Regions from separate parts of the Uliginosibacterium sp. 31-12 genome, predicted to be linked through region 3. Evidence: predicted binding sites of a transcription regulator. Region 3 holds the regulator's gene; each other region holds the start of a gene.
The links. The regulator sigma-54, encoded in region 3, starts transcription at its own class of promoters, with help from an activator protein. The targets are predictions, from matches to a motif close to TGGCACGCTTNCTGCTNA.

Region 1: a site for sigma-54 is predicted at 1,187-1,204, ahead of Q3Y64_RS10390 (TorF family putative porin). Genes of this name have one in related genera too.
Region 2: a site for sigma-54 is predicted at 4,485-4,502, ahead of fdnG (formate dehydrogenase-N subunit alpha). Genes of this name have one in related genera too.

What each region holds. Positions count from the first base shown of each region.
Region 1 is NZ_JAUOOA010000004.1:296,020-301,746, reverse strand. It holds gene glnK (P-II family nitrogen regulator) at 1-298, opposite strand, end outside; gene Q3Y64_RS10390 (TorF family putative porin) at 352-1,137, opposite strand; gene Q3Y64_RS10385 (accessory factor UbiK family protein) at 1,407-1,658, shown strand; gene Q3Y64_RS10380 (YifB family Mg chelatase-like AAA ATPase) at 1,712-3,214, shown strand; gene Q3Y64_RS10375 (hypothetical protein) at 3,265-4,164, shown strand; gene Q3Y64_RS10370 (DUF2628 domain-containing protein) at 4,234-4,773, shown strand; gene Q3Y64_RS10365 (hypothetical protein) at 4,853-5,233, shown strand; gene Q3Y64_RS10360 (YchJ family protein) at 5,230-5,616, shown strand; gene Q3Y64_RS10355 (hypothetical protein) at 5,613-5,727, shown strand, end outside.
Region 2 is NZ_JAUOOA010000001.1:574,853-580,579, forward strand. It holds gene Q3Y64_RS02630 (class II glutamine amidotransferase) at 1-559, shown strand, start outside; gene Q3Y64_RS02635 (amino acid ABC transporter permease) at 604-1,602, opposite strand; gene Q3Y64_RS02640 (amino acid ABC transporter permease) at 1,599-2,567, opposite strand; gene Q3Y64_RS02645 (amino acid ABC transporter substrate-binding protein) at 2,629-3,666, opposite strand; gene Q3Y64_RS02650 (ProQ/FINO family protein) at 3,804-4,250, opposite strand; gene fdnG (formate dehydrogenase-N subunit alpha) at 4,683-5,727, shown strand, end outside.
Region 3 is NZ_JAUOOA010000006.1:33,748-39,474, forward strand. It holds gene hprK (HPr(Ser) kinase/phosphatase) at 1-183, opposite strand, end outside; gene Q3Y64_RS12265 (PTS sugar transporter subunit IIA) at 152-637, opposite strand; gene raiA (ribosome-associated translation inhibitor RaiA) at 773-1,102, opposite strand; gene Q3Y64_RS12275 (RNA polymerase factor sigma-54) at 1,121-2,629, opposite strand; gene lptB (LPS export ABC transporter ATP-binding protein) at 2,664-3,386, opposite strand; gene recX (recombination regulator RecX) at 3,367-3,831, opposite strand; gene recA (recombinase RecA) at 3,837-4,856, opposite strand; gene Q3Y64_RS12295 (efflux RND transporter periplasmic adaptor subunit) at 5,125-5,727, shown strand, end outside.

The DNA of each region.
Region 1 (5,727 bases), on a different contig from region 3:
TGGCTTGCTGCAGGTCGAACACGAAGATCTTGCCATCGCCAATCTTGCCGGTGTTAGCAGCCTTCTCGATGGCTTCGATGACCTGATCGAGCAGCGCATCGTCGATGGCGATTTCAACTTTGACCTTGGGCAGGAAGTCGACGACATACTCAGCGCCACGGTACAGCTCGGTGTGGCCCTTCTGACGACCGAAACCCTTCACCTCGGTGACGGTGATGCCCTGCACGCCGATGGCGGACAGCGCCTCACGCACTTCGTCGAGCTTGAAGGGCTTGATGATGGCGGAAACGAATTTCATGGGTGGCTCCTTTGTTGGGCGCACTGCGAAGCAGCCCGCCCTGGTTGGAATGATCAGAAGGTCTTGCCGACGGTAAACACGACTCGGTCGGAGCCCAGATCACGGTTCAGTGCGCTGCGGTAGAAATCGCCAGAGCTGGCCTTGGCCGTAGTGGTCACGTAAGCCGCGCCGAGTGCCCAGCCCTTCAGGTCATAGGTCACGCCAATCTTGTAGTCGTTGTAGGAGGCGCCGGGGAAGTTGGCGACCAGCTGACGACCGGCATGCAGGTTCAGCACGAAGCCAGCGCCCAGTTCAGGATTCAGAGAGAGATCAAAGTACTGGCTGCCTTCGGACTTCTTGGTCGAACCATCCTCCTGAACGGCCTGGGCACCGAACAGGTTGGTGAAGGAGTAGGAATACTTGAAGGTGGCGAACTTGTAGCTGGTGCCGAAGTAACCTTCCAGCGTTTCCGGGTTCACAAAGCCGGCCGGGTAGGTGCCCGGGTACCAGTACTTCAGCACGCCCACATCAAGGGTCACATCGCCCACCGGCAGCTTGAAGCCGCCATAGGTGTCCACTTCAACCGAAGAGCTGACCTTGGCATCCGTGGCGCTCAGGTCCGACAGCCAGCTGATGTTTGAAGCCCAGGCACCGGCATACACGCCGCTGCTGTGGCTGTAATCCGCACCACCCTGGATGGCCGGCTTGCGATTGGTCTGGGCGATGCCGCGATAGATGTACTCGGAGGCCAGCGTCATGTTGCCGGTAAAAGTGTGAGCCGAAGCCGGCTCGTCAGCCGCAAAGGCCGGAACAGCAGCAAAAGCCGACAGCAGGGATGCAGCAATGATGGACAGACGCATGTGATTCGCTCCTTGAAAGAAAGAGACCAGAAACTGGTGTGCGGAGTCCTTAGCCGGTTTCGTGCCACTTTATCGAAACCCTCTCCAAATGGTCGTTTCTGCTCTTTATCCAGTCTCTGCCCGAAAGGGCTGGCGCACGCTTGTTGAGCATCATCAAGAAGGCTGCACCAAAGCCATGCATCAAGCTGGTGCATCCTCTGCGGCGTGTCGCAGTGTAAGCAAAAGCACTACACTGCCGGCGATTCCCCACCCTTCCGGAGCACGAAACCATGATTGATCCCAGCAAACCCGCGCAGATCTTCGAAGAAATGGGCAACAAGTTCAGCGAACTGATGCAAAGCGGCCCGGCCAAGGATTTCGAAAAGAACGCTAAGGCCATGCTGGCCGCCGGCTTTTCACGTCTCGATCTAGTCACCCGGGAAGAGTTTGAAGTGCAGAAAGCCCTACTCGAGGCAGCCTGTGCCCGGATCGAGGCACTGGAAAAGCGCCTCGCTGAGCGCGACAACCAGCCCCCTGCCTGATACCCATGGGCAGGCCACGGCCTGCCCCGTACGGACGGCTTAGACTCGGGCGCATGTCACTTGCCCTGATCAAAAGCCGCGCTCTGGCCGGCATGGATGCGCCGGAAGTCACCGTCGAGGTGCATCTGGCGGGTGGTCTGCCGGCCGTGTCGCTGGTCGGCCTACCGGATACCGAAGTCAAGGAAGCGCGCGACCGGGTACGCGCGGCCCTGCTCACCGGTCAGTTCGAATTTCCCAACAAACGCGTCACGGTCAACCTCGCACCGGCCGATCTGCCCAAGGAATCCGGGCGCTTCGACCTGCCGATCGCCATCGGTATCCTGGCAGCCTCGGACCAGATCAAGGCCGCCACGCTCGACCAATACGAACTGGCAGGCGAACTCTCGCTCTCCGGCGAGCTGCGCCCAGTGCGTGGCGCCCTGGCCATGGCCTGGCGCGCGGCGCAGGCAGGCCGTGCGCTGATCCTGCCCCTTGAAAACGCGGCCGAAGCAGCGCTGGTGCAAGGCATCACCATCCTGCCGGCGCGCAACCTGCTTGAAGTAGCCGCCCATTTCAACGGTCACGCCACACTCACGCCCTATTCCGGTGCGGTGCTCGGGAACGAGCCGGTATACCCGGATCTGGCGGACGTCAGAGGTCAAGCGCAGGCGCGTCGCCTGCTGGAAGTCGCAGCCTGTGGCCTGCATTCACTGCTGCTCTACGGCCCACCCGGCACCGGCAAATCGATGCTGGCGAGCCGCCTGCCGGGCCTCCTGCCACCACTATCGGAAGCCGAGGCGCTCGAATCGGCGGCCATCCAGTCACTGGAGGGGCGCTTCGATCCGGCGCGTTTTCGTGCCCGCCCCTTCCGCAGCCCGCATCACTCCTCGTCCGCACCTGCACTGGTTGGCGGCGGCATGATTCCGCGCCCCGGCGAGATCAGCCTGTCGCACCACGGCGTGCTCTTTCTCGATGAGCTGCCGGAATTCGACCGGCGCGTGCTCGAAGCCCTGCGCGAGCCGCTGGAAACCGGCCAGATCACGATTTCGCGCGCGACCAGCCGGGCCGAATTTCCGGCCCGCTTCCAGTTCGTGGCGGCCATGAACCCGTGTCCCTGTGGTTTTCTGGGACATCCTAAGCGGGCCTGCCGGTGTACGCCGGATCAGGTCGCACGCTATCGCGGCAAACTCTCCGGCCCCTTGCTCGATCGCATCGACCTGACCATGGAGGTCGGTAGCCTCAGCGCTGATGAGTTGCAGGCTGCTCCCTCAGGTGAAGCCACCAGCACCGTACGCGCCCGCGTGATCGCCGCCCATGCACGCCAGCACGCACGCCAAGGCAAAGCCAACGCCCATCTTGCGGCGGGTGAGGTCGAAACCCACTGCGTAGCTGACGATAAGGCGAAGGCGCTGTTGAGACAGGCCATCGAACGCCTGGGCCTCTCAGCCCGCGCCTATCACCGCAGCCTGCGCGTGGCGCGCTCGATTGCCGACCTTGCCGGTGCAGAAGTAATCGGCGCCGCCCACGTGGCCGAAGCCGTGCAATACCGGCGTGGCCTGCCCGGAGGCGGGCCATAGCTCAGGCGCCTCCGGCATAATGACGGCGCTTTCTCCCGTGCCTGCCTCTCGTGCTCCTGCTGCGCCTTCTCACCTTACTGTTCTGCCTCACCAACCTGCCCGCCACAGCCGCCAGCCTTTTCTGGTGCAATGGCCGCTTTCTTGATCCGGCCGCCAAACCTTTCGACAACCAGCACCTGAAGGTTGCGCAGCGCGGCTATCTGTACGCCGTGGCGGCGGCACTGGTCCTGCAACAGGACAATGCCGAAAGCCGCGCTCATTACTTCAGCCGGCCCGAACGCCTGCGCGAAATCGATCGCCCACGCCGCGACCGCTCGGGGTTTGAGGCAGCGGCCTTCGAAGTGCTGGACGCTCCGGGCGGCAGGCCCAAGGAGCTGGTGATTGCCTTCGCCGGCTCGAATGACGACGCGGACTGGCAGAACACCAATTTCGGGTTTGACACCCGCCAGTACACGCTGGCCCGCGCCTATTTCAAGCGCCTCGCCAGCCGCCCGGAGTACGCGGGTCTGCGCGTGATTGCCAGCGGCTTTTCACTCGGCGGGGCACTCGCTGTGCACGTCACCAAGCACCACGACACGCGTACCCTGGTCAGCGAGACCTGGGCCTTCAACCCCAGCCCCAAGATCTATGCCAGCAATCGGCAGGACCCGCGCATCTGGCTTGCCGCCACCGCCAACGATGGCGTCGGCCTCGCCCGCGAATGGGCTGCCGCCGCCGGCCTGCTGCCGGGCCTGGCCAGCATCGGCGCACCGGCCAGCCAGCGCGCCGAAGGCTACTACCTGCTCGACGCCAACCCGGTGATCAGCCACTACCGCTGGGTGCTCACACGCAACCTGCTCCATGCGGCCGATCTGGCCGTGCAGGAGGAACAAGGGCCAGACGCCCCCAGTGAGCCGCTGGCCATTCTGGAAGCCTCTCACTTCAGCGCCTGTGCCAAGGGTAGGCACTGAAACCGACACATGCCGAAAGCAATACTAATGTCATAATCCCGTGATTCTCAGCAATCTGCCGGATCCGTCATGAATCAGCCGGTCAATCCCTATCAGCCGCCCACTGCAGAATTGCTGCATGTGCCCGTCATCGAACAGCTTGATCTGCAGGAACAGCGTCTGGCCAACTTCGTGGGCACCAAATACCCCATCTATCGCGACAAATGGGCTGCCGCCGCGCTCAAGCGCCAAGCCACTAGCTGGAATTGGGCTGCCTTCGTGCTCGGCCTGTCCTGGCTGGCCTACCGCAAGATGTACGCCTACTGCGCCATTTTCATCGCCATCATCGGCCTGGAAACCCTGCTGGAACTGGTCATCGGACTACCGGACAGCCTCAGCTACGCCATGAACATCGGTACTTCGGTCATGTTCGGCTTGTATGGCAACACCCTCTATCGCCACTTCGCACAAAGCCGCATCGCCGCGATCGAGGCCGCAGGCGGGCCCCCGGAGCAGATCGAGGCCGAGATCACGCGTGCAGGCGGCACCCATCTTGGCGCAGCCTTCGGCTTCATGCTGCTGCTTTGCGTGCTGCTCGTCTGCCTGGCGCTGATGTTTCCGGGCGACTGAGCTGGCGACTGTTTCCTTGCGCACAGTTCCTGCTTTAAGTCGCTAAACTCGATCTCTCGAACGCACTGGACTCTCGCTCATGCCCTCCTCACACCAACGTGGCGCAGCCCTGCTAATCCTCGCCCTGATCCTCGGCGGCCTGATCCTTCTCGTGACGCTCTATACCTGGATCGCCCTGAGCTACAACTACTCCGATGGCGAACGGGCTGGCTACGTGCAGAAGCTTTCGCGCAAGGGCTGGGTCTGCAAGACCTGGGAAGGCGATCTGGCGCTGGTCAACCTGCCGGGCCAGCCTGCGGAAATCTTCCAGTTCTCGGTACGAGATGATGCGATTGCCGAGCAGATCAACAAGCTGGTCGGCAAACGCGTCGCACTGACCTACGAGCAGCATATCGGCTTGCCGACCACCTGCTTCGGTGAAACCCAGTACTTCGTCACTGCCATCCAGGCGGTGGAATGAAAGCCGGGCTACCCTGCCCCTGCGGCCTGCCCGCAAGCTATGAGCACTGTTGTGGCCGCTATCACGGTGGGCAGGCTGCGCCCACGCCAGAAGCGCTGATGCGCTCGCGTTACAGCGCTTTCGCGCTCGGCCTCGGTGACTATCTGATTGCGAGCTGGCATCCCGGCAGCCGGCCCACCGAACTGGATCTGAGCACCCCGCCGCTGGCGAAATGGATCGGCCTGAAGATCGTGAGCACCGCGCTGCAGGATGCCGATCACGGCACGGTGCACTTCATCGCCCGCTGCCGCGTAGGTGGCCGCGCCGAACGTCTGGAAGAGCTCAGCCGCTTTGTGCGCGAAGACGGTCGCTGGTTCTACCTGGACGGGAAAATCGCAGCATGAAAGGCTGGCAATCAGGCCTCCTGGCCCTGCTTCTGGCTGCCTGCGCGACCGAACCTGGCGAACGGCGCGAGGCGCCACGCCCGCTGGAGCATTGCGACGCCTTCGGCTGCT
Region 2 (5,727 bases), on a different contig from region 3:
CTCGCGTAACGTCATCGCGCATATCCGCAAGGCGACTCAGGGCAGCATCAGTGCCACCAACTGCCACCCCTTCCTGCGCCACTTGTGGGGGCAGGAATGGTCCTTCGCCCACAACGGCAATCTGGATGTCAGCAAGCTGCCGGCGCCGGTCTGCTTCACGCCCTGCGGCCAGACCGACAGCGAACACGCCTTCTGCCTGTTGCTGGATGGCCTGTTCAGCCGTTTCGGCCGCCAGGCGCCGGGGCTGGCGCAACTGAGCCAGACCCTGGCCGAACTGGCGCGCCTGATCGCTGCGGCTGGCAGCTTCAATTTCGTGCTGTCCAACGGCGAATGGCTGTTCACCCACCGCAGTACCGAGTTGCACTATCTGCAGCGGGCCTATCCCTTTGGCCGGGCACATCTGCTCGATTGCCCGCTGGGTATCGATTTTTCCCGCCACAACGAGCAGGACGATCGCATGATCATCGTCGCCACCCGACCGCTCACGGACGAGCTCTGGCAGCCCCTGCCGGTGGGTGAACTGGCCGTATTTGCTGAGGGGCGACGCGTGGCGTGCTGAGCTGCGCTCACGCAATTCTGCCGATTTCCGTCTCCTGACTGCCGCTAGCGGGCAGTTTCCAGCCGTTTGCCGACGCGCGACAGCGCAAAGCAGAAGGCCCAGTAGATGAAGGCGATGAAGAGATAGCCTTCGAGATAGAAACTGCGCCAGTCGGCATCACCGCCGAGTGCCAGCGAGAGCGCGCCGGTGAGTTCGTGCAGGCTCACGATGGAGATCAGCGAGCTGTCCTTGAATATTCCCACGAAGCTGTTGATCAGGGCCGGCAGGGCTTTGCGCAGGGCCTGTGGCAGTACGATCCATAACAGGGCCTGCCAGGTGCGCATGCCCAGTGCGCGGGCGGCCAGTAATTGCCCTGCAGGAATGGCCTGCAGGCCACCGCGGATCACCTCGGCCAGATAGGCTGCTGCGAAGGCCGCGATACTCACGATCACCCGCGGCAGGATGTCCAGCCGCCACGCAGCTGGCAGTAACAGGGGAAACAGGAAGGCGGCCATGAACAGCAGGCTGATCAGCGGTACGCCGCGGATCAGCTCGATATAAGCCACACACAGGCTGCGCAGCAGCGGCAGGGATGAGCGCCGCCCCAATGCGAGTAGCACAGCCAGCGGGAAGGCCAGCAGGGTGCCGCCCAGCGAGACCAGCAGGGTCAGTGGCAAGCCCCCCCACAGCTTGGTCGGCACCGGGCTCAGTCCGCCGATATCGCCCCGCATCAGGGCGACTGCCAAAAGCAGGATCAGGCCTGCCAGCGTGGCGAAGCGCAATTGCCACAGCTGGCGCCAGCAGGCAGCGCCGAGCACTGCGATGATCAGCAGGGTGGCCAGCAAGGGTCGCCATTGTTCTTCGAAGGGGTAGCGGCCAAACAGCAGTAGGCGATGCTTTTCAACAATGACTCCCCAGCAGGCACCGATACCACGCGCCGCGCGGCAGGCTTCCAGGTCGGCACTCCAGATTGCATGCACAAGCCCCCAGCTGAGGAGTGGCCAGAGCAGGGCGGCCCCCAGCAGAATCCAGAGAATCGTCCGTTTGCGTGGCTGGCGGATCATCGCGTTCCTCGCAGGGCAACGCGGGCGTTATACAGATTGACCAGTGCTGCGGTGATAAGCGAGAGCGTCAGATACACCGCCATCACGATCACGATGCACTCGAAGGCGCGGCCAGTCTGGTTCAGTGAAGTGTTGGCGACCGACACCAGTTCCGGATAGCCCACCGCCACCGCTAGCGAAGAGTTCTTGATCAGATTCAGATACTGGTTGCCCATTGGCGGCACGATCGCGCGCAAGGCCAGCGGGAACACCACTTCGCGCAGCACCTGCAGCGGCCGCATGCCCAGCGCGCGTGCTGCATCGATCTGGCCCTGGGCGACGGACTGGATCCCGCCGCGCACGATTTCGGCAATGAACACCGCGCTGTAAAGGCTCAGTGCGATCAAGACGGCGAGGAACTCGGGGCTCAGTGACCAGCCACCGCTGATGCCGAAGCCTTCAGCTAGAGGCACATCCAGTGAGCAGGCTGCGCTGCAATCTAATGCCGGCAGGAACAGGCCGCCCTTGCTGATCAGCACGCCGGGGAAAGGCGCCAAGGCGTTGCTGGCTTCCGGCAGCAAACCGGTCAGGGCGAAGTAGCAGATCAGCAATTGCAGCAGCAGTGGGATATTGCGCAGGGTTTCAACCAGTGCGCCGCACAGCCGACGTGGCAGCGGATGCTCTGCGAGCCGCCCCAGCCCGATCAGGATACCAAGCAAGGTTGCCAGGAGGATTGCGGGCAGGGCTACGCGCAGAGTATTCAGGCTGCCGGTGAGAAAGGCGCGCCACATCGGCTGGCTGGCGTCATACGCCAGTAGCCCTTCGCCGATTTCGAAGCCGGCCGGATCGAGCAGGAAGTCGAAGCCAGCACGGATGCCGCGCTCCCGCATGTGCTCCAGCACGTTGTGCCCCAGCCAGCCCAGCAGCAGGGCAAGCAGACACAGCAGCAGAATCTGGGGCAGCCAGCGCAGAAGGGGGCGAAGCATGATCTCTCTTCAAATGAGACGGGCCGCTGAGCGGCCCGTCGATGTGGCAAATCCGGAAGACTCAGCGAACCGGCGGTGCGTAGAGGATACCGCCCTTGTTCCACAGATTGTTGAGGCCACGTGGCAGCTTCAGCACCGATTCGGGCCCCACGTTGCGGGCGAAGATCTCACCGTAATTGCCGACGGCCTTGATCGAGCGGTAAGCCCAGTCACGATCGAGTCCGAGGAGCTTGCCGGTGTCTTCCGTGGAGCCCAGCAGGCGGCCAATGGCCGGATCCTTGTTCTCGGCACGAATCCGGTCGACGTTGGCGCGGGTGATGCCGTACTCCTCGGCTTCGATCAGAGCGAAGGCCACCCAGCGCACGATGGAAAACCATTCGTCATCCCCGCGGCGCACCGCCGGACCGAGCGGCTCCTTGGAGATCACCTCAGGCAGGATCACATAGTCATCCGGGTTCTTGGCTTCCTTGTTGCGCACGCCGGCCAGCCCTGAAATGTCGGTGGTGTAAGCCTGGCAGCGTCCCGAGAAGAAGGCTTTGAAGGATGCTTCGAAACCTTCGAAAACCACCGGCTTGATCTTGATGCCCTGGCTGCGGAAGTAGTCCGCCAGGTTCTTTTCGTTGGTGGTGCCGGACTGCACGCAGACCTCGGCATTCTTCAACTGTTTGGCACTCGTTACCTTCAGCTTCTTCGGCACCAGGAAGCCCTGGCCGTCGTAGTAGGTCACGCCAGTGAAGTTGAGCCCTAGCGAAGCATCACGATTGAGGGTCCAGGTCGTGTTGCGCGCCAGCACGTCTACCTCGCCGGACTGGATGGCGGAGAAGCGTTGCTGCGAGTTCAGCGGCACGAAGCTCACCTTGTTCGCGTCGCCCAGAACCGCCGCCGCGATGCCGCGGCACAGGTCCACATCGAAACCGCTCCAGTTGCCCTGGCTGTCCGGCAGTGAGAAACCGGCGACACCCGTGCTGACCCCGCACTGGATATTGCCGCGGGCTTTGATGGCGTCCAGCGTCTTGCCGGCGTGGGCGGGTGTCGCCAGCAGCGAAGCTATCAGCAGAGGAAGTGTGAGGCTCAGGCGACGCAGGGAGATGCCGTGCATGGTGGGGCTCCTGGAAGGCAAAACAGGAGACTACCAACTGCAGGGGCAATCCAGAAGTGGAATTTTCTTCTATCAAAATTCCATCAGGGTGCTTCAGGGCAAGCGCTTGCGCGAACCCTGTTTTGCCTGCTTCAGGCTTACTTGCGGCCGAACTTGCTGGCCAACAGAGCGAGTTTTTCCTGGCGCTCGGTTTCGGCGCGTGCTTCCTTTTCAGCCTTTTCCTTGGCGGCCTTTTCAGCCTTGTGTTCTTCGGCGCGCTTCTTGAAGCGCTCGATCAGTTCCTTGCTGGCCAGTCCGCGCTGTTCTTCGCTCACTTCGCCAGCCGGGCTGCCGTCCAGATTGAAGCGTTGGGTCGCACTCTGCAGATTCTTCAGGTAGCGCACCGAGCGGGTGTGCATGCCCAGTGCGCCGCGCAGCAGCTTGGCGGGGATGTCCGCCCGGGCAGCCAGCAATTGCTTGTCGATGCCGATCGCCATGGGCTGATGCTCTCCGATCAGCTTGTATTGCTGCTGCAGTTGCTTCAGCAAGGCCGAAGCAGATGCTGCGGGGGCTGCGGGAGTGCTGGGGGAAGAGGCGTCAGTCATTTCAGTCATCGTGTGAAAGTGTGCAGGTGCGCAGTTTAACCAGTCAGAAGCAGGCTTGCCTGCATGCTTTGCACGGTTCCGGCTGTTTGGCGTGCTGGATTACCGCATTTACTGGGGGCAGGAGGTGGCTTGAGGAGCCCGGCTTTTCTATCTCAGAGGGCTGATTGAAGGCCTGTGGCACATAGGTTTTTCCCTTATACCCCTGCTTTTCACAGGGGCAAGACGCTATTGACGTGACATACTAAATGCTTAAGTCAGGTGGGTTGCCCGGACAGAGAGAGGCTCCTGCATGGCAGCGGCCGCCGCACTGAATGCGGGTGAGCGACTGTTGCCGGAGGAGTGCGGCGCGCACTGCGCCCGGGGTGCCGGGGAATCCAGGTGTGAATTTACCTGGAGGCTTTCATGGATCAAGACAATCGCCGCGCAGCAGGCATGCAGATGAATCGGCGCCAGTTTTTCAGGATTTCGGCGGCCGGGCTGAGCAGTTCCGGTCTGGTGTTGATGGGGGCTTATTCCGGCGAAGCACATGCCGAGGTGCGCCAATACAAGCTGGCCCGCACCCGTGAAACGCGCAACACCTGTACTTACTGCTCGGTGGGCTGCGGCCTGCTGATGTACAGCTTGGGCGATGGCGCCAAGAACGCCAAGGCCGAGATCATCCACATCGAGGGCGACCCGGATCATCCGGTCAGCCGTGGTGCGCTGTGCCCCAAGGGCGCCGGCCTGCTTGATTTCATCCATGCCCCGGGGCGCCTCAAATTCCCTGAAGTGCGCGAGGCGGGCAGCAAAGAATGGAAACGCATCTCCTGGCATGAGGCCATCGAACGTGTGGCCAAGCACATGAAGGCCGACCGCGATGCCAATCTGATCGAGAAAAACGCCGAGGGCGTGCCGGTCAATCGCTGGCTCTCCACCGCCATGCTGACGGCTTCGGCCTCATCGAACGAGACCGGCATCATCACCCAGAAATTCATGCGCTCGCTGGGCATCGTCGCCACCGATGCGCAGGCCCGCGTCTGCCACGGCCCGACCGTGTCGGCGCTGGCCTCGACCTTCGGCCGTGGCGCGATGACCAACAGCTGGGTCGATATCAAGAATGCCGACTTCGTGCTGGTAATGGGCGGCAACGCGGCAGAAGCGCACCCGGTGGGCTTCCGTTGGGCCATTGAAGCCAAGAAGCAGCGCGGCGCCAAGCTGATCGTGGTGGATCCGCGCTTCAACCGCACGGCTGCGGTGGCCGATCATTACGTGCCGATCCGCGCGGGTTCCGACATTGCCTTCCTCGGCGGCATCATCAACTGGCTGATCAAGCACGACAAGATCCAGTGGGACTACGTCAAGGCCTACACCAATGCCAGCGCCATCGTGCAGGAAGGCTATGCCTTCGATGAGGGCTTGTTCTCCGGCTACAACGAGGAGAAGGGCAGCTACGACAAGAAAACCTGGAATTACGAGCTGGACGACAAGGGCATCGCCA
Region 3 (5,727 bases):
CTCAGCCTCACCGAGGATCTGCAAACGATTCGGGTGAATCATGTTGAGGTGGCCAACCAGATCAGCGGGCCACACCCGATTGTCAGACACCGACAGGAAGGAATCCAAACGCCCGGCCACATGGCGCAGCTGCAAGGCTGCGCGATTGACTTCAAACAGCTGAGCTACGCTCGCTCGCCGCATGGAGGCTCCAGTTCTGGAAGGCTGCCGCAATGGCGGCGGAATCTGGTGCGCTCAGCAGGGTGTCACGAAACCCCTTGTCACTGAACATCTGGGCGAGTTCGGCGAGCAGACGCAGGTGGGTCTCATTGGCCTGCTCCGGCGCCAGCATCACGAAGAACAGACTGACCGGCAACCCATCCGGCGCATCAAAAGGGATCGGGCTAGCTGTGCGCAGGAAAGCGCCCAGCGGCTCTTTGAGACCTTTGATGCGCTGATGCGGAATCGCAATTCCCATCCCAAGCCCTGTCGAACCAAGCTTTTCGCGCTGGTTCAGTGCATCCACCAGCTTGCGGGCCGCGAGGCCACTGTCGCGCTCGCACAGCTCGCCAATGGCGGCGAACAGGCCGTCACGCGCGGAGGCCGCTACATCGACACGGATGCGCACGGGGTCAAGGATCTGCGAAATCAGGTTCATGAGTCTTTACAGCACAGCGGCGAGTCTCCGGACCGGAGCTCGCCGCTTTCTGGGTTTCAGAGCGGTTGAGGCAGAAAGCCTCAACCATCGCCGGCCGGACAATTCTGCCTGTCCAGACCGGCTGCGTCCAGCGCTTCAGCTGGCGCTCTCAGCGCCTTGCCGTTTCATCGATTCACGGTTGTGATCGCTGATCTTTTCCTTGTGCTTGAGAACCTGACGATCCAGCTTGTCTGCCAGCGCATCAATGGCGGCATACAGGTCGTCGTCTTCACTTTCCACGTGGATATCCTTGCCGCGCACGTGAACAGTCACCTCTGCTTTCTGCTTAAGTTTCTGTACCGAGAGGGTCACATGGGTCGCCGTAACATGATCGAAATGGCGAATCACCCGATCGAGCTTGGAAACCACATATTCGCGCAAAGCGGGAGTGACTTCCAGATGATGGCCGGTGATGTTGAGATTCATAAAACTACTCCTCTCCTGTTAGATCGACTTGCGCTGACTGACCGGCGGAATATTCAGCGACTCCCGGTATTTCGCAATCGTCCGGCGTGCCACCACGATACCCTGCTGGCCCAACAATTCGGCAATCCTGGCATCCGACAGGGGTTTTTTCCCGTCTTCGGCCGCGACCAGCTGGCGAATCAGCGCGCGTATCGCCGTTGCTGAACATGCACCACCGGTATCGGTGGAAACATGACTGCCAAAAAAGTATTTCAGTTCGAACACACCGCGGGGACTGGCCATGTACTTCTGGGTGGTCACCCGCGACACCGTTGACTCATGCAGCTCCAGCTCTTCGGCGATTTCCCTCAGGGTCAGCGGACGCATGGCCACTTCACCATGATCAAAGAACTGGCGCTGACGTTCGACGATGGCCTGCGAAACACGCAGGATGGTGTCAAATCGCTGCTGCACATTCTTGATCAGCCACTTGGCTTCCTGCAGCTGTCCCGATAAGGAACTACTTACGCCCCTGTTCTGTTGAAGTATATCGGCGTAGACCCGATGGATCCTGAGTCTCGGCATGGCCTCTGGATTGAGGCTCACCGTCCAGCCGCTACGTTGCTTGCGCACCACCACGTCCGGAATCACGTAGCGCGTTTCCATCGGTGCAAATTGAGCCCCCGGACGCGGATTCAAATGACAAATGAGTTCCTGAGCTGCGCGCAAGGCATCATCATTGCAGCCCAGGCGCCGCTTGAGGCGCGCGAAATCGCGCGCAGCCAGCAATTCCAGATTGCCGTCCGCGATCAGCATGGCGTGATCGCGCGTGGCACTTTCCGGCAAAGCGCGAATCTGCAGGAGCAAGCACTCCTGCAAGTTGCGAGCGCCGATGCCGGCGGGGTCAAGGTTCTGGACCTGATGCAAGGCAATGTTCAACTCATCGAGTTCTACTTCCCATTCGGCCGGAATCAGCGGCAGAAGTTCCTCGAGGTCCTGCAGCAACAAACCGTCGTCGTCCAGCGCTTCGATGATCAGCTGCACCAGCGCACGATCACGATCAACCAGCGGCATCAGGGCGACCTGCCCCAGCAGGTGATCCCGCAAGGAAGTAGCGGCGGCCTGGAATTCCTGAAAGTCGGAATCATCGTCGTCCCCACCGCCATTCCGCGAGGCGCCTTCCGTGCGCCATTCGGCAGCTTCGCCGATATCATCATCCGAAACGCTGTCGTAAGCCTCTCCGATGTTGTCCGGCATGTCCGTCACGCTCGGCGACTCGAAATCCTCATCGCCGGAGGATGAAGCAGAGGATTCGATGCGGTATTCCTCACCCGCCGTCGCCACACTGGCTTCGCCCGCCTCGACAGGGACGGGTCCATCACTTTCTTCGTCACCGCCTTCACGCTCCAGCATCGGGTTTTCGAGCAGGATGCGTTCGATCTCCTGATTGAGTTCGAGCGTGGACAGCTGAAGCAGCTTGATGGATTGCTGCAACTGCGGGGTGAGCGCAAGTTGCTGGGAAAGGCGGAGCTGAAGCGAGGGTTTCATTCTTTACAGACGGGGAGGTGCGGAGCGGCCAAGCCTAGAGGCGGAAGTGTTCGCCAAGGTAAATCTGCCGTACCTGTTCATTCTGCACGATTTCTGCCGGTTTGCCGCCAGCCAGCACCTCACCCGCATTGATGATGTAGGCGTGATCGCAAATACCGAGGGTTTCGCGCACATTATGGTCGGTAATCAGCACGCCAATACCGCGCGCCTTGAGGTAACTGATGATTTTCTGGATATCAATCACTGCAATCGGATCAACGCCGGCAAAAGGCTCATCCAGCAGGATCAGACGCGGACGGGTGGCCAGCGCACGCGCGATTTCGACGCGGCGGCGCTCACCGCCGGACAAGGACATAGCGGTCGCTTCGCGCAAATGGCCGATGTTGAGTTCATCCAGCAGCTCATCCAGACGTTTTGCCATGTCTGCGCTGGAGAGCTTTTGCAACTCCAGCACCGCCATGATGTTCTCGGAGACCGTAAGTTTGCGGAACACCGAGTTTTCCTGCGGCAGATAGGAGAGCCCTTGGTGCGCCCGTTTGTGGATCGGCCAATGGGTGAGCTCGGTTCCATCGAGATGGATCTTGCCGCCATCGGCACGTACGAGGCCGACGATCATGTAGAAACAGGTGGTCTTGCCTGCGCCGTTCGGCCCCAGCAAGCCCACCACTTCGCCACTGCCAACCTCGAAGGACACGTCGTGCACCACGGTGCGTGCCTTGTAGCGTTTCTGCAGATTGCTAACCCTGAGCAGACTCATCCAGTGTTTCTTTCAAGAGTTTCCTGATGATGTCGACCGCAAACCCTCTGGTCTGCAGGAAGCGCGCCTGACGCGCCCACTCCCTGTGATCCTGCGGCAACACCCCGAATTTTTTCTGCCACACGCTGCGCGCGCGCATCAGTTCATCTTCCTGCAAAGCCTCGCCCATGGCGCCAGCTGCCGTCTCGCGATCCACTCCCCGGTCATCCAGCTCACGACGGATGCGCGCGGCACCAAAGCGGCTGGCGCGCGATCTCACGAAACTCTCGGCAAAGCGCTCGTCAGACTGCAGACCTGTCTCTGCCATGCGATCCAGCACGGCTTCGACATCATCGTCGGCGCCGGCTCTTGCCGCCAGCTTGCGCCGCAGCTCCAGCCTCGAATGTTCGCGCGTGGCGAGCAGACGCAAGGCTGTCGAGCTGAGCGAAGCGGCGGGCTTCTTCAAACAGCTTACTCCGCTTCAGCCACAGTAGGCATCACGGCAACCCCCACACTGGCACGCACCTTGTTTTCGATCTCGAGTGCCAGCGCCGGATTGGCACGCAGGAATTCACGTGCATTGTCCTTGCCCTGGCCGACCTTCTCGCCGTTGTAGGCGTACCAGGCACCGCTCTTGTCGACGATTTTGTGATCGACGCCCATGTCGATCACTTCGCCTTCACGCGAAATGCCTTCGCTATAAAGAATGTCGAAGTGGGCTTCCTTGAAGGGAGGCGCTACCTTGTTCTTGACGACCTTGACCTTGGTTTCGGAGCCGACGACTTCGTCGCCACGCTTGATCGTGCCGGTGCGGCGAATATCCAGACGGACCGAGGCGTAGAACTTGAGTGCGTTACCACCGGTGGTGGTTTCCGGGTTGCCGAACATCACACCGATTTTCATGCGGATCTGATTGATGAAGATGACCAGCGTATTGGTGCGCTTGATGTTGGCCGTCAGCTTGCGCAGAGCCTGACTCATCAGGCGCGCCTGCAGACCGGGCAACTGATCGCCCATTTCACCTTCGATTTCGGCCTTCGGCGTAAGCGCGGCGACCGAGTCGATAACCACGATATCGATACCGCCAGAACGCACCAGCATGTCGGCAATTTCAAGGGCTTGCTCACCGGTGTCGGGCTGCGAAATCAGCAGATCCTCGACCTTGACGCCAAGCTTTGCTGCGTATTGCACATCCAGGGCATGCTCTGCATCGATGAAGGCGGCCGTACCGCCAATTTTCTGCATTTCGGCAATGACCTGCAGGGTCAGCGTGGTCTTGCCGGAAGATTCCGGACCATAGATTTCCACCACCCGGCCACGCGGCAGGCCGCCGATGCCCAGCGCAATGTCCAGCCCGAGAGAGCCCGTGGAAACGGCCTGGATGTTTTCTTCCAGTTTGCCGTCACCCATGCGCATGATGGAACCCTTGCCGAACTGCTTCTCGATCTGGGAGAGTGCGGCGGCAAGTGCCTTGGCCTTGTTGTCGTCCATGAAAGTCCTCACTGAGTGGTCTGAAGGATTATGGCACAGAGCTTGCTGTACGAAACCGAAGTCCGCCCCGCATGCCAACTCGACTCCGCCCGGGAGCCGACTGCGCCAACTACTGTACAAATATACACCATCATTTCTGCGACACAAGTCACAGCTCGAAAACTTGCTTTGTGAGAACAAGTTAAGGCACTTGGCGCCCCTAACCGCTTAGGTGATGATTCGCGTCCGCAGCTCATGAATACACCGCCCCCAGCCCCGGAACCCCACCATGCTTCGTAAGTCGCTTGCCCTGCTCACCGCGTGTTGCCTGCTCAGTGCCTGTCAGAACAAGGAGGCTGCGCCAGCGGCAGAAAGCTCGGCTCCCGTCAGCGGGGTATCTGCGCCCGCCGCATCTGCTCAGGGCAGGCCGCAAAGCGTATCAACCACCATCAGCCGGGTGGAGGACGTGCCGATCGTGATCGAGACGCAAGGCAGCGTCGTACCGCTGGACGAAGTGGATCTGCGTCCGCAGAAAAACGGCATGATCACCGCCATTCATTTCACGGAAGGCCAGGAGGTACGCCGCGGCCAGTTGATGTTCTCGATGGACTCACGCGACGACGATGCCAACGTCGGCAAGGCCGAGGCCGGCGTGGCCAGTGCCGAAGCACAGGCGGCAATTGCCGAGCGTGATCTGAAGCGCGCTCAGGAAATGTCTGAAAAACAGTTCATCTCACCCTCGGCACTGGACACGGCACGCAACAAAACCGATACCGCCCTTGCCAATCTGGGTCAGGCACGCGCCAGTCTGGAGCAGGCTCGGGTCGGTCGTACCTATACCCGCATCGTGGCCCCTTTTAATGGTCGTGCCGGCGTGATCAATGTACGCCCC